Linked DNA regions of Tomitella gaofuii. The protein of the gene in region 1 binds, or shares a complex with, the protein of each later gene. Links are inferred from orthologs where the notes say so. Each region holds a gene or a part of one and is shown on either strand. Other genes may lie near its edges.

Evidence for each region.
Region 2: the proteins of smc (region 1) and H4F70_RS09490 are in contact, whole or in part, in a crystal structure (PDB 3ZGX), measured with the Bacillus subtilis proteins. The link is inferred for Tomitella gaofuii from one-to-one orthologs.

What each region holds. Positions count from the first base shown.
Region 1 is NZ_CP059900.1:2,679,211-2,690,463, forward strand. The notes cover bases 7,042-11,253. They hold smc (chromosome segregation protein SMC), read right to left. Parts: upstream 10,938-11,253; coding sequence 7,242-10,937; downstream 7,042-7,241. Other genes in these bases: H4F70_RS12485 (AurF N-oxygenase family protein), read left to right, coding at 7,042-7,211; H4F70_RS12495 (acylphosphatase), read right to left, coding at 11,022-11,253. In the rest of the region: H4F70_RS12460 (amidohydrolase family protein), read right to left, coding at 1-555; ffh (signal recognition particle protein), read right to left, coding at 552-2,153; H4F70_RS12470 (P-II family nitrogen regulator), read right to left, coding at 2,331-2,684; H4F70_RS12475 (ammonium transporter), read right to left, coding at 2,786-4,255; signal recognition particle-docking protein FtsY, read right to left, coding at 4,481-6,040; more of H4F70_RS12485, read left to right, coding at 6,192-7,041. UniProt on the Bacillus subtilis protein: Required for chromosome condensation and partitioning.
Region 2 is NZ_CP059900.1:2,025,280-2,035,313, forward strand. The notes cover bases 4,307-7,299. They hold H4F70_RS09490 (segregation and condensation protein A), read left to right. Parts: upstream 4,307-5,366; coding sequence 5,367-6,233; downstream 6,234-7,299. Other genes in these bases: H4F70_RS09485 (ParA family protein), read left to right, coding at 4,480-5,370; scpB (SMC-Scp complex subunit ScpB), read left to right, coding at 6,230-6,937; H4F70_RS09500 (pseudouridine synthase), read left to right, coding at 6,937-7,299. Also shown: H4F70_RS09465 (copper transporter), read left to right, coding at 1-594; H4F70_RS09470 (CTP synthase), read left to right, coding at 815-2,587; H4F70_RS09475 (NUDIX domain-containing protein), read left to right, coding at 2,617-3,273; site-specific tyrosine recombinase XerD, read left to right, coding at 3,275-4,270; more of H4F70_RS09500, read left to right, coding at 7,300-8,166; cmk ((d)CMP kinase), read left to right, coding at 8,202-8,870; ribosome biogenesis GTPase Der, read left to right, coding at 8,867-10,034. UniProt on the Bacillus subtilis protein: Participates in chromosomal partition during cell division. May act via the formation of a condensin-like complex containing Smc and ScpB that pull DNA away from mid-cell into both cell halves.

The DNA.
Region 1 (11,253 bases):
GGCGATGGCCCGGGCGAGGATGTCGTCGTCCCAGAGCGGGGCCAGGTCGCCGACGGAGCGGTCGATCCAGTCGCCCACGAGCTTCACCCACCCGTCGCCGGCCCGCGCCTGCTCCTCGACCGCGTCCGGCAGTTGCGCCGGATCGTCGAGGGCCAGCCCGAGCTCGCGCAGGTAGCGCTTGGGCCGTGCCAGGTGCTGCCCGGCGCGGATGATCCGCGGCAGCCCGGGGACCGCGTCGAGGCCCCGGGTGTCGACGGGAGCGCCGCAGTCGCGGACCAGCAGGACTCCGCGGTCGCGTTCGAGGCGTGCCTGCGCGAGGCATTCGTCGGGGCCGACGCCGCGGCTGCCGCGCCCGACGCCGACGTGGCAGTGCGCGTCCACCAGTCCGGGGAGCAGCCAGCCGCCGTCGCCGAGGTCGCGCGCCCCGGCGACCGGCGCGGTGGTGAGCCGCCCGTGGTGCAGATACCACTCGACGCGCTCACCGCCGGGGAGCGCGGTGCCCCTGATCCGCCACGGCCCTTCGTCGCCGAGGCCCGGCGCGCCGGGCCCGGTCACTTCGCCTTCCCGTCCTTCCCGGGCAGATCCAGCTGCGACAGGTCGATGCCCTCAAGCCCCGGGGGCAGCTTGTCGAGGCCCTTCGGCATCGACGACAGGTCCGGCATCCCGCCGGGCATCCCACCCGGCATGCCCGGGAATCCGCCCGGCATGCCGCCGGGGAAGCCGCCCTTGACCTTGGGCGGCGTGGGACCGCGCCCGCCCTTCTTGCCCTTCTTGCCCTTCTTGCCCCGCTTGCCCTTGCCCTTGCCGTGGCCGCCCGGGCCGCCCATGCGGCCGGCCATGGCCGACATCATCTTGCGCGCCTCGAAGAACCTCTCGACGAGCTGGTTGACCTCGGTGACCGTCACCCCGGACCCGTTGGCGATGCGCAGCCGGCGCGAGCCGTTGATGATCTTCGGGTTGTCGCGCTCGGCCGGGGTCATGCCGCGGATGATCGCCTGAACCCGGTCGAGCTGCTTCTCGTCGACCTGGCCCAGCGCCTCCTTCATGTCGCCGGCGCCGGGGAGCATGCCGACGAGGTTGGCGAGCGGACCCATCTTGCGGATGGCCATCATCTGCTCGAGGAAGTCCTCCAGCGTGAGCTCGCCGCTGCCGATCTTCTGGGCCGTGGCCTCCGCCTGCTGCGCGTCGAAGACCTGCTCGGCCTGCTCGATGAGGCTGAGCAGGTCGCCCATGCCCAGGATGCGGCTCGACATGCGATCCGGGTGGAACACGTCGAAGTCGCCGAGCTTCTCGCCGGTGGAGGCGAACATGATCGGGCGGCCGGTCACCTGCCGGACGCTCAGCGCGGCGCCGCCGCGCGCGTCGCCGTCGAGCTTGGTGAGGACCACGCCCGTGAACCCGACGCCCTCGCGGAAGGCGTCCGCGGTGCTCACCGCGTCCTGGCCCACCATCGCGTCAAGCACGAACAGGACCTCGTCCGGCTGCACGGCGTCGCGGATGTCCGCGGCCTGCTTCATCAAAACCTCGTCGACGCCCAGCCGTCCGGCGGTGTCGACGATGACGACGTCGTGGACCTTGGTGCGGGCCTCCTCGACACCCGCGCGCGCCACCGCGACCGGGTCGCCGACACCGGCCCCCTGCGCCTCGCCCTCGCTGCTCGCGCCGGGATGCGGCGCGTACACGGGCACCCCGGCCTGCTCGCCGACCACCTTCAACTGCGTGACGGCGTTGGGCCGTTGCAGGTCGCAGGCGACGAGCATCGGCGTGTGCCCCTGCTCGCGCAGCCACACCGCCAGCTTTCCGGCCAGCGTGGTCTTGCCCGCGCCCTGCAGGCCCGCGAGCATGATCACCGTGGGCGGCGTCTTCGCGAGGTTCAGCCGCCGGGTCTCGCCGCCGAGGATGCCGATGAGCTCCTCGTTGACGATCTTGACCACTTGCTGCGCCGGATTGAGCGCACCGGAGACCTCCGCCCCTTTGGCGCGTTCCTTGATGTTCTTGATGAACTCACGGACCACGGGGAGTGCGACGTCGGCCTCGAGCAGGGCCAGGCGGATCTCGCGGCAGGTGGCGTCGATATCGGCGGGCGACAGCTTGCCCTTGCCGCGCAGGTCCTTGAGCGACGAGGTGAGTCTGTCGGAGAGGGATTCGAACACCGGTTGCGCTCCCGTTCGCTTGCTCTGGTGGTGTATCGGGGTGCCGCACGCAGGACTGCGGCACCCCGACAGCCTAGCGAGTGCGCCGCCACCGCCGCGCGGGCGCACCGCGCGGGCCCGGAAGTACACCCCCCAGCGGAATCACACGGCCGGGCGGGATCACACGGCCGGGCGGGATCACACCGCGTCCGCGCCCAGCTCCCCGGTGCGCACCCGCACCACCTGCTCGACCCGGGTCACCCACACCTTGCCGTCGCCGACCCGGCCGACGTCGCCGTCACCGGACCGGGCCGCCGCGACGAGCGCGGCGACCACCGCGTCGACGGCGGTATCGGCGACGACCACCTCCACCTTGGCCTTCGTGTGCATGTCCACCGCGAACTCGCTGCCGCGGTAGAGCTCGGTGTGCCCCTTCTGCCGGCCGCGGCCCCGCACTTCGGTCACCGTCATCCCGTGCACCCCCGCGGCACTCAGCGCCGCCTCGACCTCATCGAGCGCCACGGGGCGGATGATTGCGGTCACGAGCTTCACGTGGACTCCTTCGTCGTGGCCCCAGGTCAGGGGTTCCGGAGGCGCCGAGGATACCGTCGCGACGACCGCCGCCCGACGCAGCGGCACCGCCGGCGAGTGCCTCACGACGGCCCGCGCCCGCCACCGGTCACCGCATACTCACGATCCTGCCCCGCTGCGGCCGGATCGGCACCCCGGACGCCGGACTCCGCGGCGGAATGGTCGATTCCGGCGTGCCCGGGGCTTGGCACCTGCCGGCCGGCGGTGCGGCCCCAGTCGTAGGCGGACTCGGCGTGCTGGCTCAGATCGATCCCGGCGATCTCGTCCTCCGGGTCCACCCGCAGCCCTATGCATGCCCGCACCGCCAGGGCGATCACCGTCGTCACGACGGCGGCGTAGACCATCACCGCCGCGGCTCCCACGGCCTGCCGCCACAACTGGTCGGCCCCGCCGCCGTAGAACAACCCGTCCACGCCGGTGGGCGCGGCGGACGTGGCGAACAGCCCCACCAACAGCGTCCCGATGAGCCCGCCGACCAGGTGCACACCGACCACGTCGAGCGAATCGTCGTAGCCGAGGCGGAACTTGACCCCTACCGCCAGGGCGCAGGCCGCACCCGAGACCACGCCGATCACCAACGCCCCCACCACGTCGACCGACGCGCACGCGGGGGTGATGCCCACCAGGCCCGCGACGACCCCGGAGGCCGCGCCCAGCGTGGTGTGGTGGCCGTCCCGGATGCGCTCGACCACCAGCCAGGCGAGCATGCCGGCGCACGCCGCCACGATCGTCATCACCAGCACCGACGCCGCCGCGCCGTCGGCCGCCAGCGCGGACCCGGAGTTGAACCCGATCCACCCGAACCACAGCAGCGCCACGCCGATCATCACCAGCGTCAGGTTGTGCGGCCGCGACGGGTGGGTACGCCACCCCCGGCGCACGCCCAGCACCGTCGCGAGCACCAGCGCCGCCACGCCGGCGTTGATGTGCACCGCGGTGCCGCCGGCGAAGTCGATGGCGTGCAGGTCCGAGATGATCCAGCCGCCCTCCCCTGACACGAGCCCGTCCGCGGCGAACACCCAGTGCGCCACCGGGAAGTACACCAGCACGGCCCAGATCCCCGCGAACACCAACCACGCGGAGAACTTCATCCGGTCCGCGACGGCCCCGGAGATCAGCGCCACCGTGATAGAGGCGAACATGAGCTGGAAGATCACGAAGGCCGCAGCCGGGATGGTGCCCACCAGCGGGGCGTCGCCCGCGCCCTCGGGGAGGATGCCGCCGAGCGCGGCGAAGTCGAGCGGGTCGCCGATGACTCCGCCGACCGAATCGCCGAACACCGCCGAGAAGCCGAACAGCACCCAGAGCACCCCGACGACACCGAGCGCGCTGAAGCTCATCATGATCATGTTCAGCACGCTGCGCGCCCGCACCATGCCGCCGTAGAAGAACGCGAGCCCCGGCGTCATGAGCATGACCAGTCCCGCACTGATCAGCACCCACGCCGTGTTCCCCGCGTCCGGCGACCCCGCGCCGACCGCCTGCAGCACGACCCCGTCCGGGGCGACCGCCTCCCACACCGATCCCGTCATCACCGACACGCGGACCACCGTCCCTCCCGGCCGGGACCGCGCCCGGCCGTGTCATGCGGAGGGGCCTGCCGCGGAATGCGCCACCGGCTACCGCAGGACGACCCCGACCCTCTTCTCCGTCGGGAACCATCCTGCGCAACCCGTGTTACGGGTTCGCAGGCACGATGTTGCGGCTGTGCAAACTCTGCGGCCCGCCGTGTTACGCCGATGTGACGCGCGGTCGGGTCACCCCAGCAGCGCGTCCACGAACGCGCCCGGGTCGAAGGGCGCGAGGTCGTCGGGCCCCTCCCCCAGGCCGACGAGCTTGACCGGCACGCCCAGCTCGTGCTGCACCTGGAACACGATGCCGCCCTTCGCCGTGCCGTCGAGCTTGGTCAGCACGACGCCGGTGATGTCGACGACCTCCGCGAACACCCGGGCCTGCGTGAGCCCGTTCTGCCCCACCGTGGCGTCGAGCACCAGCAGCACCTCGTCCACCGGCGCCTTCTTCTCGACGACACGCTTGACCTTGCCGAGCTCGTCCATCAGGCCGGTCTTCGTGTGCAGCCGGCCCGCGGTGTCCACCAGCACCGCGTCGACGCCCTGCTCGATGCCGCGCGCCACCGCGTCGAAGGCCACCGCGGCCGGGTCGCCGCCCTCCTTGCCGCGGACCACCTCGGCACCGACCCTGTCGGCCCAGGTCTCGAGCTGGTCGGCGGCAGCGGCGCGGAACGTGTCCGCCGCGCCGAGCAGGATGCGCCGGCCGTCCGCGACGAGTACCCGCGCGAGCTTGCCGGTCGTCGTGGTCTTGCCGGTGCCGTTGACGCCGACGACCAGCAGCACCGCGGGGCTTCCGCTGTGCGGCAGCGCGCGCACCGACCGCGCGTTGGCGGTCTGGAGCTCGTCCACCAGGACCTCACGCAACAGCGCGCGCGCCTGGTCCTCCGTCCGTACCGACCGGGTCGCCATCTGGTCGCGCAGCCGCGTGACGATCTTGTCCGTGGTGGCGGCGCCGAGGTCGGCGATGATGAGCGTGTCCTCGACCTCTTCCCAGGCGTCCTCGTCCAGGTCGCCGCCGCCGAGCAACCCGAGCAGCGACTTGCCCACCGCCGATTGCGAGCGGGACAGGCGGCCGCGCAGGCGCTCGAGCCTGCCATCGGTGGGCGCGATCTCCTCCGCGGGCGCCGCAGGGGCTGCGGGCGCTGCCGGGGCCTCGGGCGCGGCAAGGGGCTCGGGTTCTGCGGGGGCGGCCGGAGTCTCCGGTTCCGCAGTGGGGACGGGCGTCCCCACGGGCGCTTCCGGCTCCGCCGGCGCTTCCGCCGGCTCAGCGGGGGCCTCGGGCTCTGCGGGGGCGGTCGTCGCACCGTCCACCGGCGGTGCGGTCTCCACCGGCGGTGCGGTCTCCGCCGACGGTGCTGTCTCCTCCGCGGGGGCCGCGGGTCCTTCAGGGACAGCAGGCTCTACAGGAGCGGCAGGCGTAGCGGAAGCAGTCGACGCGGCCGGGGCGGCAGACTCCGGCGGAACGACCGGCGCCGGCGACTCCGGCCGCGCGGCGGGTTCCGGTTCCCGCGGACGCTCGGGCGCCGCGACGCCACCGGAACCCCCTGAGCCCTCGCTGAAGTCGAACCCGGACGAGGTCGTATACCCCCCGGGCTTCGCCTTGCGCTCCTCGATCCCGGCTTCCGGCGGCGGGGTGAAGCTGATCTGCCGGCGCCGGTAAAGCACCGCCCCGGCGACGATGGCGATGACGACCAGCGCCGCCACGACTGCGATGACGATCCAGAGTGCTGAGTTCACGCGCCCCATCATCGCAGCAGCCCCGGACCGGCGTCACATCCGCTCCGGCGCCCCGGCGCTCGCGCACGCACCCGACGCACCGACCTCTTGCATGCGACATTCGGTCACACTAAACTGTGTGACACAGGTAACGTTCCATCGATCGTTTCGGGAGGCCGGCATGACTCTCCAGGATTCCGACACCGCGGTGGACCGCCGCGCCGCCCACGCCCCCGGCCTGTCGCCGCAGTACCGGCGGATGCTGCGCACCCTTTCGGAGGGGTCGGTGGACAAGCATTTCCACCCGTACCTCGACATCGACTGGGACAACCCCGCCCTGGCGCTCGACCCGCAGGATCCGCGCTGGGTCCTCTCGCCTGCGATCGACCCGCTGGGCGCCACACAGTGGTACCAGGACCAGCCGCTGGACAGCCGGATCGCCATGGGCCGCTGGCGCCAGGCCAATGCGATCAAGGTCGGCGCATCGTTCGAGACCATCCTCATCCGCGGCCTCATGCATTACGTGACGGCACTGCCGAACAACTCGCCGGAGTTCCGCTACTGCCTCCACGAGATGACCGAGGAGTGCAACCACATCCAGATGTTCCAGGAACTCGTCAACCGCATCGGGGTCGACGTGCCCGGAATGCGGCCGGCGTTCCGGCGCGCGTCCCCGTTCATCGGCCTGGCCGGCGGATACGCCTACGTGGTCCTGTTCATCGGCATCCTCGGCGGCGAGGAGCCCATCGACCACTACCAGAAGTCCCTGCTGCGCCACGACGTCGAACTGCCGCCGCTGGTCCAGCGGGTCATGCAGATCCACATCGCCGAGGAGGCGCGGCACATCTCCTTCGCCGGCGATTTCCTGCGGACGCACATGCCCCGCATGGGCCGGGCGTCACGGGCCACGTGCTCGGTGCTCTTCCCCGTGGCGATGCGGTGGCTGGCCGGCGAGATCATGACCCCGCCCAAGGAGTTCGCCCGCAGGTTCGACATCCCCGACGCGGTCATCCGCGAGGCGTTCTGGGACAGTCCGCGTTCGCGTCAGATCATGTCCGGCTACTTCGACGACATGCGCACGCTGGCCGACGAGCTGGGCCTGATGAACCCGGTCTCCCGGCGGCTGTGGCGCGGGCTGGGGATCGACGGCCGCCGCGCCCGGTACCGCGGCGAGCCCGACCGGCGCGACTTCGCCGCCTGACCGCACGCCACCGGCGACGGTCCGGGCTGCTCACTCGGTCACGGGCACGTCACCCAGGTCCACCCCGCGCATGCGCTGGGAGATGACCTGGGTGATGCCGTCGCCGCGCATGCTCACCCCGTACAGGGCGTCCGCGATCTCCATCGTGGACTTCTGGTGCGTGATGACGATGAGCTGCGAACGCTCGCGCAGCTGCGTGAACAGGCTGATCAGGCGGTTCAGGTTGACCTCGTCGAGGGCGGCCTCCACCTCGTCCATCACGTAGAACGGCGACGGACGTGCACGGAAGATCGCGACGAGCATGGCCACCGCGGTGAGCGACTTCTCCCCGCCGGAGAGCAGCGACAGCCGTTTGACCTTCTTGCCCGGCGGGCGCGCTTCCACCTCCACGCCGGTGGTGAGCATGTCCTCCGGGTCGGTGAGCACCAGGCGCCCCTCGCCCCCGGGGAACAACGTGGCGAACACGTCGACGAACTCGCGCTCCACGTCCGCGTAGGCGTCGGTGAACACCTGCAGGATGCGCGCGTCCACTTCGTCGACCACGTCGAGCAGATCCTGGCGCGCCTTCTTCACGTCCTCGAGCTGCGTGGCGAGGAAGTTGTAGCGCTCCTCCATGGCCGCGAACTCTTCGAGCGCGAGCGGGTTCACCTTGCCGAGAGTGCGCAGGTCCTTCTCCGCCTGCTTGGCCCGGCGCATCTGGGTGGCACGGTCGAACGGCATCGGCGCCGGCGCCACCACCTGTTCGCCCCGCTCCCGCGCCTGCTCGTACTCGGAGATCTCGAGCTCGGACGGCGGCAGCGGAACGTGCGGGCCGTACTCGGACACCAAGTCGTCCGGTGCCATGCCGTTCTGTTCGAGGATCTGCTCCTCAAGCTGTTCGATGCGCAGTGCGATCTTCGCCCGCGCCATCTCGTCGCGGTGCGCCGCGTCGGTGAGCGTGTGCAGCGTCTGCGTCAGCTCCGTCACGCGCCCCCGTGTCTCACGCACGCGCTCGGACCGCTCGACGCGCTGCGACTCCAGGCCGTCGCGCTCCTGCGCGGCCCACGACACCTCCGCCGCGAGCCGCTCCGCGACCACCGCCCCCGTCTCGGAGACCGCTGTGGCGACGCCGGCAGCCCGCCGGCGCCGCAGCCGGGCCCGTTCGGCCCGTTCCCGCGCCTGACGTTCGGCCGCCGCCGCGCGACGCAACCCGTCGGCCCGCCCGCGCAACGCCGCCGCACGCTCTTCCGCGGTCCGCAGCCCCAACCGGGCCTCCACCTCCACCGCGCGCGCCTCCGATACCGCGGCCACCGCATCGTCCCGCGCCTCGGCCAGCGCGCCGTCGCCCGCCTCCTGCTCATCGTCACCGGGAACGGACTGTTCGGCAAGGCGCAGCCGTTCCTCCAGCCCGGTCAGCGCGGCGACCGTCTCCTCGCGGCCCGCCTCGGCCTCCTGCCGCTGCGTGCTCAGGCGTCCGTGCTCGGCCTCCGCGGCGCGGGCCGCCTGCCCGAGCCGGCCGAGCTGTTCATACACCGCCGACATGGACGCGTCCGACTCCGTCAGGGCCGCGAGCGTCACCTCGGCGTTCTCGCGCCGCACATCCGCCTCGGCCACCGCCCCGGCCAGCGCTGCGGCGAGCTCCTCGGCGCGCGCGGACGCGGCCACCGCGGCCTCGCCCGCCTCGTCCACCGCAGCCTGCACCTCGAGCATGCTCGTGGCCGACTCCGAGCCGCCCACCGACCAGCCGTGGCCCACCAGGTCGCCGTCGCGCGTGGCGACGCGCACCGCCGGCGACGCCTCGACCGTGCAGAAGGCCGCCGCCAGATCGTCGGCGACCGCCACCCGCGACAGCAGCGACCGCACCGCCGCGCCCAGGTCGCCGTCGACGTCCACCAGGGTCTCCGCCCACACCGCGCCCCCTGCGAGCGCGCCGTCGTCGGGCCCCGGGCCAGGCCCGGCCTGCGCCGGACCGGCGGCCGGGGTGATGAACGCGGCCCTGCCCGCCTCGCCTTCCTTGAGCGCCGCGATGGCGCCTGCCGCCGCGTCCGCGTCGCGCATCGCCACCGCTTCCGCCGCGGGTCCGAGCGCCGCAGCGACGGCCCGCTCGTACCCGGCCCGCACGCGCATGCGCTCTGCGAGCCTGCCCACCACGCCGTCGGCGGACCCCTGCGCGGCATCGGCCGCGTCGGTGGTGGCGGCCGCGTCGCCCGCGGCGTCACCGAGACCCGCCCGCTCGAGCACCCATGCGGCGCCGTCCTTGCGCGCCAGGCTCATTTCCAGGGCCTCGATGCGGGCGCGCAGCGAGACCACCTTCTGCTCCGCCTCCCGCTCGCCGGCGCGCAGCTCGGCCACCCGCGCCTCGGCCGCCTCATACTCCGCGGCGGCGTGCTCGTGCCGCTCGTCCAGGGCGGCCTCGTCGCCCTCCAGCTCGTCGGCCTGCGCCTGCGCCTGCGCGAACTCGTCGTGCGCCGCGGCGGCGCGCTCCTGCGCCTGCACCATCGCCTCGGTGAGGCGCGTCACCTCCGCGTCCACCGATTCCGTGCGGCTGCGCAGCGTGTTCACCTCGCCCACCAGGCGCGCGAGCCCCTCCCGCCGGTCGGCCACCGCCCGCACCGCCGCCACGTGGGCGCGCTCTGCCTCCGCGGCGACCTGTTCGCGCTCGTCCAGCGCCTCCCGCGCCGCGGCGAGCACGTCTGCCGCCGATTCCACCGACTGCTCCAGCTCGGCCTCCTCCTCGGCCGCTCGCTCCGCCTGCCGGTCGAGCTCGTCGGGGTCGCGTCCCGGTGCGTCCTGCTGTTCCGTAGCGAGAGTGGCCGCGCGATCGTGTGCGATCCGGACGGTGGCGTCGACCCGCTCCGCCAGCGCCGACAGGCGGAACCAGGCTTGCTGTGCCGCCTTCGCCTCCGGCTCCAGACGGGCGAGCGCCTCCTCGTCCTCCGCGAGCCGCCCGGCGGCGTCGTCCAACTCGGCCTGCGCGGCCTCGAGCTGTGCGCGCAGCTCGGCCTCCTGCGCGGCCCCCTGCTCCATCTCGGCGCGCCGCGCCACCAGGTCGTCCGCCGCCAGCCGCAGACGCGCATCGCGCAGGTCGGCCTGGACGGTCTGCGCCCGGCGCGCCACCTCCGCCTGGCGGCCGAGCGGCTTGAGCTGGCGGCGCAGCTCCGTCGTGAGATCCGTCAGCCGGCTGAGGTTCGCCTGCATCGAATCGAGCTTGCGCACCGCCTTCTCCCGGCGGCGGCGGTGCTTGAGCACCCCGGCGGCCTCTTCGATGAAGGCCCGGCGTTCCTCCGGACGCGATTCGAGGATCCCGGTGATGCGGCCTTGACCGACGATCACGTGCATCTCGCGGCCGATGCCGGTGTCGCTGAGCAGCTCCTGCACGTCCATCAACCGGCACGACGAGCCGTTGATCTCGTATTCTCCGCCGCCCTCGCGGTACACTCGACGCGTGATCGACACCTCGGAGTACTCGATGGGCAGGGCGCCGTCCGCGTTGTCGATGGTCAAGGTGACCTCGGCGCGGCCCAGCGGGGAACGCCCGGACGTGCCGGCGAAGATCACGTCGTCCATCTTGCCGCCGCGCAGCGCCTTGGCCCCCTGCTCGCCCATGACCCAGGTCAGCGCATCGACCACATTGGACTTGCCCGAGCCGTTGGGACCCACCACGCAGGTGATCCCCGGCTCGAACCGCAGCGTGGTCGACGAGGCGAAAGACTTGAAGCCCTTGAGCGTGAGGCTCTTCAGATGCATCCGCCACCGCTCCCGACGACGACGCACCCGCTCCCGACGATCATGGTCCTGAACCTTACCGGCAGGTACCCGGTGCGGCGGCGCTCATCGTTCGACGAACCCGTCGAGCCCGCCGCGCGGCGCGCCCCACGAGGCGACGACGTTGTCGACCCGGCCGGGCGTGCGGCCCGATTCGAGCAGCTCCAGCAGCCTCCCGCACGCGGCCGACGGCCCCTCGGCGACGACGAGCACGCGCCGGTCCACCGTGTTCGTGGCGCTGCCGACCAGCCCGAGCTCGAGCGCCCGCGACCGCGTCCACCAGCGGAAGCCGACCCCC
Region 2 (10,034 bases), 660 kb from region 1 along the record:
GGCACGGTCACCGGACAGGTGGGGCTGACCGAGGCGTTCGTCACCGCGCAGGGCGCCGATCAACTGCGCGCGACGGTGACCAACGTCGTGCCTGCGGGCGTGCAGCTGAGCACCGGGGCCGTCGACCCGGGCAGCATGGGCGGCGACCTCCTGGGCGCCGTGCTGATGCTCGACCCGGAGACCGCCCAGCCACAGTCGACCCCCGCCGAGCGGGATCTCGCGATGCAGACGCTGCGGTCCGGCGGGTTCATCTCCTACCAGGACGGGACCGTCGAGCCCGGCCAGCTCGCGCTGGTCGTGACGGGCACCTCCGACGACGGCAACAAGGGCCCGATCGTCGCCCGGTTCGCGGCGGCGATGGACACGCGAGGCGCGGGGACCGTGCTCGCCGGCGATGCGGGGTCCGCGGAGGGCAACGGTGCCGTGGCGGTGGCGCGTTCGGACGCGGCGATCTCCCACCACCTGAGCACCGTCGACAACGTCGAGCGCAGCGCGGGGCAGATCAGCACCGTGCTGGCGCTGCGCGAGGAACTCGAAGGGCGCTCGGGACAGTTCGGCGTGGGTCCGGGGGCCGGGGCGCTCACGGTCTCGTAGCCGCCGCCCGGCCCGGCCCGGCCCGGCGCGGTGCGGTGCGGTGCGGTCCCGCGGTGCCGACTCGTCACGCCCGGGCGGGCGCCGCCCGTCAGGGCGTGCCCGCGCCCACGGACTCGGAGCGTCCGCGCGCGCGGCGCCGGGCGAGGTGTTACCGTGAGGTCCCGTGGGTCGGCGGGCCCAATCCATCCACCTGCAAGGTCACACGGGAGCTTCGTTGCAACTGCCACGCCGTTCAGCGCGTATTTCGACCAAGTACCTCTTCGTCACCGGCGGCGTCGCCTCGTCGCTGGGCAAGGGACTCACCGCATCCAGCCTGGGCCAGCTGCTGATCTCCCGGGGGCTCCGGGTGACGATGCAGAAGCTGGACCCGTATCTCAACGTGGACCCGGGCACCATGAACCCGTTCCAGCACGGTGAGGTCTTCGTCACCGAGGACGGCGCGGAGACGGACCTCGACATCGGCCACTACGAGCGCTTCCTGGACAGGGACTTGTCCGGCTTCGCCAACGTCACCACCGGCCAGGTGTACTCGGAGGTGATCGCCAAGGAACGCCGCGGCGAGTACCTCGGCGACACGGTCCAGGTGATCCCGCACATCACCGACGAGATCAAGCGGCGCATCGTCGCCATGGCGGGCGAAGACGACGAGGGCAATGTCCCCGACGTCGTCATCACCGAGATCGGCGGCACGGTCGGCGATATCGAGTCGCAGCCGTTCCTCGAAGCCGCGCGCCAGATTCGGCACGACGTGGGCCGGGACAACGTGTTCTTCATGCACGTCTCGCTGATCCCCTACCTCGCCCCGTCCGGGGAGCTGAAAACCAAGCCCACCCAGCACTCGGTGGCGGCACTGCGGAACATCGGCATCCAGCCCGATGCGCTGATCCTGCGCGCCGACCGGGACGTGCCGGATCCGTTGCGGGCCAAGATCGCGCTGATGTGCGACGTCGATATCGACGGCGTCATCTCCACCCCGGACGCCCCGTCCATCTACGACATCCCCAAGGTGCTGCACCGCGCCCAGTTGGACGCGTACGTGGTGCGCAAGCTCGGGTTGCCCTTCCGTGACGTCGACTGGACCGTCTGGGGCGACCTGCTGCGCCGGGTGCACGAGCCCACGGAGACCGTGCGCCTCGCGCTCGTCGGCAAGTACGTCGACCTGCCGGACGCGTACCTGTCGGTGACCGAGGCGCTGCGCGCCGGGGGGTTCGCCCACCGGGCGCGCGTCGAGATCGTGTGGGTGCCCTCGGACGACTGCGAAACCGAGGCGGGCGCGCACACGGCGCTGGGCGACGTGGACGGCGTGCTCATCCCGGGCGGGTTCGGCATCCGCGGCATCGAGGGCAAGCTGGGGGCGATCCGGTTCGCTCGCACACGCGGCATCCCGCTGCTGGGCCTGTGCCTGGGGCTGCAGTGCGTGGTCATCGAGGCGGCGCGGTCGGCGGGCATCACGCAGGCCGGGTCGACGGAGTTCGACCCGGACACACCCGATCCGGTGATCTCGACGATGGCCGACCAGGAGGCCGCGGTCGCGGGCGAGGCGGACCTCGGCGGCACGATGCGTCTGGGCGCCTACCCGGCGCAGCTGCTGCCCGGCTCGGTCGTGGCGCAGGCCTACGGCGCGGAGACCATCAGTGAACGGCATCGCCACCGCTATGAGGTGAACAACTCCTACCGCGAGCGGCTCGCGTCCACGGGCCTGGTGTTCAGCGGGACGTCGCCGGACGGCCGGCTCGTCGAGTTCGTCGAACTGCCGCGGGAGGCCCACCCGTTCTTCGTAGCGACGCAAGCGCACCCGGAGCTCAAGAGCCGGCCCACCCGCCCGCATCCCCTGTTCGACGCGTTCGTCGCCGCGGCGCTCGCCTACAAGGCGGAGGAGCGGCTGCCGGTGGACATCCCCGGCCGTGACGACGCGCAGGGGCCGGCGGGGCACGAACCGGCCGAGGACGGCGACGTGGACACCGCGCGGGTGCCCGCGGGCGCAGAGGACTGAACACCCCATGGCGGAGGACTGAGCGCCCCATGAGCGACGACGGTGCTGCGGGCGGCGACCGCCACGACTTCGCCGTGGCGGGATCCGAGACGGTCTACGACGGCGCGATCGTGGCCCTGCGAGTGGACGAGGTGGCGATGCCGGGCGGCGCCACTGCGCGCCGCGAGGTGGTGGAGCACCATGCGGCGGTGGTCATCGCCGCCGTCGACGAGGACGACAGGATCACGCTCATCCGGCAGTACCGGCACCCGCTGGGGCGGCGGATCTGGGAGCTTCCCGCCGGGCTGATGGACGTCACCGGCGAGGAGGCGCTGGCGGGCGCGCAACGCGAGCTGCACGAGGAAGCGGGGCTCGCGGCGTCCCGCTGGTCGGTGCTCGTGGACCTGGCCGCGTCGCCCGGATTCACCGACGAGACCCTGCGCGTGTATCTGGCGGAGGGGATCACGCACGTGGGCCGCCCCGAGGCGCACGATGAGGAGGCCGACCTCGAGGTGCGGTCCGTCCCGCTGGGCGAGGCGATGGCGATGGTGTTCGCCGGTGAGATCGTCAACGCGGCGGCCGTCGCAGGCATCCTGGCGGTGTCCGCGGTGCGCACAGGTCACGGGCGGACCCGCACGCCGGATACCCCGCCGCCGGTGACCGCCGCGGCGTTCGCCGCGCGAGCACGGTCACGGGGCGGCCGCTGAGATGGATCCCGCGGACAAGCTCGAGGCGGCGTCGGCGCGGGCCGACGCGCTGAGTACGCAGATCCGCGGGTACCTGGACCATCTTGCGGTGGAGCGCGGTGCGGCCCGCAACACGCTCGCCTCCTACGCGCGCGACCTGCACCGGTATGGGCGCTACCTGCGCGCGCTGGGCGTGCACGACCTCGCCGATGCAACGGAGGCGACGGTGGCGGGATTCCTCGCGGACCTCCGCCGCGGCGACCCCGTCGAGGGGGTGCCGCCGTTGGCGGCGAGTTCCGCGGCGCGCGCCCTGGTCGCGGCTCGCGGGCTGCACAAGTTCGCGGCGGCCGAGCGGCTCATCCCCGCGGACGTGGCACGCGAGGTGCACCCGCCGCGCGCCGGCCGCCGGCTGCCGAAGGCGCTGACGGTCGACGAGGTGCTCCGGCTGCTCGACGCCGCAGGAGGTGCCGGGGAGGGGGCCGAGGCCGGCGCTTCCGGGGCGACGGCGGTACCGCGTGGACTGCGGGACAGGGCGCTGCTGGAGACGCTCTACTCGACGGGGGCGCGGATCTCCGAGGCGATCGCACTCGACATCGACGACATCGACGCGGAGACGCGCTCGGTGATCCTGTCGGGCAAGGGCGGCAAGGAGCGCATCGTCCCGGTCGGACGGCCGGCGGTCGCGGCGATCGACGCGTACCTGGTGCGCGGCCGGCCCGCCCTGGCCAAGCGGGGGGGAGCGGCGATGTTCCTCAATGCCCGCGGCGGACGGCTGTCGCGACAGAGCGCATGGCAGGTGCTGCAGGATGCAGCGTCGCGCGCGGGGATCACGGCGGGCGTGTCCCCGCACACCTTGCGGCACTCGTTCGCCACGCACCTGCTCGACGGGGGTGCGGATGTGCGGGTGGTGCAGGAACTGCTGGGGCACGCGTCGGTGTCGACCACGCAGGTGTACACCATGGTGACGGTCACCGCGCTGCGGGAGGTCTGGGCCGGTGCGCACCCGCGGGCGCGGTGACGTTCCGCCGGAGTCCGCGGGCGTGCAGCCGGGCGGGGACGGTGCCGTGCGGCCCGGGCCCTCGGGCGGATAGGCTCCGCATGGAGGCGTCGGACAATAGACTGGCCGCGACGGAACGGGCCCGCGTCGAGCGGAGGGGAGTACCGATTGTGACTGCAGCGCAACCGCCGGCATCCGATCGCGGCATCGCGGAGGCCGGGGACGGCGGGCTGTTCGGGTCACCGGAGCGCAGGTCGGACGACGCGGCGTCCCCGGAGGCCGTGGAACTGGGCCCCACCGGGCGTCCGGTGCGCGAGATCCCCGAGCCGGGGCCGGCGCCCCGCGGCGGCACAGCCCGGGTGATCGCGATGTGCAATCAGAAGGGCGGGGTGGGCAAGACCACCTCCACGATCAACCTCGGCGCCGCGATCGCGGAGTGCGGGCGCCGGGTGCTCATGGTGGATCTGGACCCGCAGGGGGCCCTCTCCGCGGGGCTCGGTGTGGCGCACCACGATCTCGAACGCACCGTCTACAACCTCCTCGTCGAACGAGGAGCGGACATCGACGACGTCGTGATGCGCACACGCGTCGAGGGGCTGGACCTGCTGCCCAGCAACATCGACCTGTCGGCGGCGGAGATCCAGCTGGTCAGCGAGGTCGGGCGGGAACAGGCCTTGGCGCGCGTGCTGCACCCCGTGCTCGACCGTTACGACTACGTGCTGATCGACTGCCAGCCGTCGCTGGGCCTGCTCACGGTGAACGCGCTGGCGTGTGCGGACAGCGTGCTGATCCCCATGGAGTGCGAGTTCTTCAGCCTGCGCGGGCTCGCCCTGCTCAACGACACCATCGACAAGGTCCGCGATCGCCTCAACCCGCGTCTGACGCTCGAGGGCATCCTCGTCACGATGTTCGACGCGCGCACTCTGCACTCGCGGGAGGTCATGTCCCGGGTGGTCGAGGTCTTCGGCGACGCGGTGTTCGACTCCGTGATCTCGCGGACGGTCCGATTCCCGGAGACCTCCGTGGCGGGTGAACCGATCACCACCTGGGCCCCGAAATCCACGGGCGCGCAGTCCTACCGGACGCTGGCACGCGAAGTCATCCACCGCACGGGCCGGTGACCGCGGCAGGCCCGGCACCGGACCCGGCCGGGCGGGCTGACGCCGCCGTGGCAGACGCCGCGGCCGGTGAAGGCGCAGCCGACGGCGGCGGCTTCACCGTCCGGCTGCAGAACTTCGAGGGGCCCTTCGACCTGCTGCTGCAGCTGATCGGCCAGCACCGCCTGGACGTCACCGAGGTGGCCCTGCACGTGGTGACCGACGACTTCATCGCCTACACCAAACAGCTCGGCGCGCAGATGGGCCTCGACCAGACGACGGAGTTCCTCGTCGTCGCCTCCACACTGCTGGACCTCAAGGCGGCGCGGCTGCTGCCGTCGGGAGAAGTGGAGGACGAGGCGGACCTGGAACTGCTCGAGATCCGCGACCTGCTGTTCGCGCGGATCCTGCAGTACCGCGCGTACAAGCAGGTGGCCGAGCTCTTCCGGGAGCTCGAGGCGGCGGCGCTGCAGCGGTATCCGGCGGCGGTGCCGCTGGAGGAGCGGTTCACGGACCTGTTGCCGGAGGTGCGGATCGGCGCCGCGCCCGAGCGGCTCGCGGAGATCGCCGCCTACGCCATGCGCCCCAGGGAGGTCCCGTCGGTGGGCCTGGACCACCTGCATGCGCCGCGCGTGTCGGTGCAGGAGCACGCGCAGCGCATCGTCGCACTGCTGCGGAAGCGCGGCGCCGACGCGCGGGCGACATTCACCGAACTGGTGGACGAATGCGGCACCCGGTTGGAGATCGTCGCCCGTTTCCTGGGCCTGCTGGAGCTGTACCGGCAGCGCGCCGTCACCTTCGACCAACCCGAACCGCTCGGCGATCTGCTGGTGGAATGGACCGGCGAGGGCGGCGCCGACGACATCGACGATGAGGAGTACGCATGACGACGTCCGGTGGTGCCGGTGGCGACAGTGCGGGTGTCGACGCCGGCATGGAGCGGGAGGCTGCGCCCCCGGAGGATGAGCGCGTGGACGCCATCATCGAGTCGCTGCTCCTTGTGGCCGACGCGCCGGTGCCCGTCGCAGTGTGCGCGGGGGTGATCGGAATCCCGGAGGCGCGTGCGCAGGCGCGGCTGGCGGCGCTGTCCCGACGTTACGACGACTCCGGCAGCGGTATGGACTTGCGCTTCACCGGCGACGGGTGGCGCCTGTTCACCCGCACCGAGTATGCGCCGTACGTGGAGCGGCTGCTGCTGGACGGGACGCGCGCCACACTGACGAGGGCCGCGCTGGAGACGCTGGCGGTGATCGCATACCGTCAACCGGTGACCCGTACCCGCGTCGCGGCGGTGCGCGGGGTCAACGCGGACGGCGTGATGCGTACTCTTGTGGCGCGGGGACTGATCACCGAGGCCGGACCGGACCCCGAGACCCGCGGGACGCTCTACGCCACCACCGGACTGTTCCTCGAACGGCTCGGGCTGGACTCGCTCGAGGACCTTCCGCCGCTGGCGCCACTGCTGCCGGACGAGGACGTCATCGAGTACATCGGCGACAACCTCGACGACGATCCCCGGGTCATGAAGATGCACGCGCGCTCCTCCGCGGCCGAGGAGAACACAACCGAAATAGATGTGGACGATCACTGATGAGACCCGCTCGCCGAGATGGCACACCGGATCGAGACCGACACCCCCGCGCCGGGGGAGACGACCGTGCAAGGGCCGGCAGGCCGCACGGACGCAAGCCCGCACGTGACGCGCAGCCCGGCAGGCCCGCGCGCGGTGAACACGGCGGCAACGGCGGCGAGGGCCGGCAGCGCGGCAGGACGGGCGGCTCCCCGCAGCAGGGCGGACACCCCGCGCGGAAACCTGCACGGGCCGGCAGGCCCGGAGCGCCCGGCAAGAGCGGTGCAGGGCGCGGCGGTGCGCACAAAGGCGGTACCGCCAAGGGCAACGCGTCGAAGGGCGCCGCGTCGAAGGGCGCCGCGGGCAGAAGCGCTGCCGGCAAGGCCGGGGCGCAGCGCAAGCCGAAGCCCACGCGGACCAAGCGCGAACCGGCGATGCTGAGCTTCGCGCGCCCGGCGCGCAACCAGTCCGACGGGCCCGCCGCCACCTCGTTCTCGGGAAGCTCCGGCGGCTCCGGCGAGGGCGTGCGGCTGCAGAAGGTGTTGGCGCAGGCCGGCGTGGCGTCCCGCAGGGCCGCGGAGATCCTCATCGACCGCGGACGCGTGGAGGTGGACGGCCAGATCGTCACGCGGCAGGGGATGCGCATCGACCCCACCGAGTCGGTGGTGCGGGTCGACGGGGCCCGGATCGTGATCGACCAGGACATGGTGTACCTGGCGCTGAACAAGCCGCGCGGATGGCAGTCGACGATGTCCGACGACCTGGGCCGCCCGTGCATCGGCGACATCGTCGCCGAGCGGGTCATGGCGGGCCAGCGGATCTTCCACGTCGGCCGGCTCGACGCGGAGACCGAGGGTCTGATCCTGCTCACCAACGACGGCGAGTTGGCCCACCGTCTCATGCATCCGTCGTACGAGATCCTCAAGACCTACCTGGCGACGCTCGACGGCCGGATCCCCCGCAACCTGGGCCGGATTCTGTCGGACGGGGTGGAGCTCGAGGACGGTCCGGTGCACGTCGACAAGTTCTCCGTGGTGGACCTCGGCGAGACGCGCACCATGGTCCGCGTGGTGCTGCACGAGGGACGCAAGCACATCGTGCGCCGGCTGTTCGCCGAGGTCGGCCACCCGGTGCTGGAGCTGGTGCGCACCGACGTCGGCCCCATCTCCCTCGGCGACCAGCGCCCGGGCACGCTGCGCGTGCTCCGTGGCGCCGAGGTGGCCGAGCTCTACGCCAAGGTGGGGATGTGAGCGCGGCGGCACCGTCGGGGGCGCACCGCTTCACGATGGCCATCGACGGTCCCTCGGGCACCGGCAAGTCCAGCGTGTCCCGTCAGGTGGCGCACCGGATAGGCGCCGGATACCTCGACACCGGCGCGATGTACCGGGTGGCGACGCTGCACGTGCTCCGCGGCGCGGTGGACACCACCGACCCGGTGGCCGTCGCCCACGCGGTGCGCGGGCTGCCCGTGTCGGTCGGATCAGACGCGCTCGTCGAGGAGATCCTGCTGAACGGGGAGGACGTGTCCGCGGAGATCCGCGGCGACGCCGTGACGGCGGCGGTGTCGGCGGTGTCGGCGGTTCCGGAGGTGCGTGCGGCGCTGGTCGAAGTGCAGCGTGCCCTCGGTAGGGCGCGGGAGAGGATGGTGGTCGAGGGGCGCGATATCGGCACCGTGGTGTTGCCCGACGCCGACGTGAAGGTCTTCCTCACCGCCACGGCCGAGGCCCGCGCGCACCGGCGCAACCGGCAGAACGTCTCGGCCGGCGGCGCGGACGACTATGCCGCGGTGCTGGAATCGGTCCGCCGGCGCGATCACCTGGATTCCACGCGCGTCGCGTCGCCGCTACGGCCGGCCGACGACGCGCGCGTGGTTGACACCAGCGACCTGGGATTCGATGACGTCGTGCAGCTCCTCACCGAGCTTGCGCGCGAGAACATGGGAGCAGCCCTATGAGTGACGACGCGGGCCGCGGCGCCGACGCCGGCGGCACCACCGAAACAGGCGACATCTACGCGCAGGGCATCGGTCGTCCGGGATCCGTGGACGGCGGGGCGGCCGTGGACGGCATCTGGAGCGACGAGTCCGACTGGACGGCGCTCGACGCCGAGCTGGCCGAGGAGGCGGAGGCCGACGCCGTTCCGCTCCCGGTGCTGGCGATCGTGGGCCGGCCCAACGTGGGCAAGTCCACGCTGGTCAACCGGCTGATCGGCCGGCGCGAGGCGGTCGTGGAGGACGTGCCCGGCGTGACGCGCGACAGGGTCGCCTACACCGCGGAATGGGCGGGTCGTCGGTTCATGGTGCAGGACACCGGCGGCTGGGAGCCGGACGCCGTGGGGCTGCAGAAGGCCGTCGCCCGGCAGGCCGAGACGGCCATGGCGGAGGCCGACGCGATCCTGCTCGTCGTGGACGCGACCGTGGGCGCCACCGCCACCGACGAGGCCTTCGCCCGGATTCTGCGGCGTTCCGCAACCCCGGTGCTGTTGGTGGCGAACAAGGTGGACTCGAGCCGCGTCGAGGCGGACGCGGCCGCCCTGTGGTCGCTGGGGCTGGGCGAGCCGCACACTGTCAGCGCCATCCACGGCCGACGTACGGGCGACCTGCTCGACCTGATCCTCGAGTCGCTGCCGGAGACCCCGCGCGACACCGCCGCGCCCGTCGGCGGGCCGCGGCGCGTCGCGCTCGTCGGCAAGCCCAACGTCGGCAAGTCGAGCCTGCTCAACAAGCTCTCCGGCGGCGAGATCGCAGTGGTGCACGACGTCGCGGGCACCACCGTCGATCCCGTGGACACGCTCGTGGAGCTCGGCGGCAGCGTCTGGCGTTTCGTCGACACGGCGGGGCTGCGGCGCAAGGTGCGGCAGGCGAGCGGCACCGAGTTCTACGCGTCGCTGCGGACCCGCTCCGCCATCGACGCGGCCGAGCTGGCGATCCTGCTCATCGACGCCTCGCAGCCGATCACCGAGCAGGACCTGCGTGTGCTGTCGATGGTGGTGGACGCGGGGCGCGCGCTCGTCGTCGTCTACAACAAGTGGGACCTGGTGGACGAGGACCGGCGCTATGAGCTCGAGCGCGAGATCGACCGCGAGATGCACCGGGTGCCGTGGGCGCAGCGGGTGAACG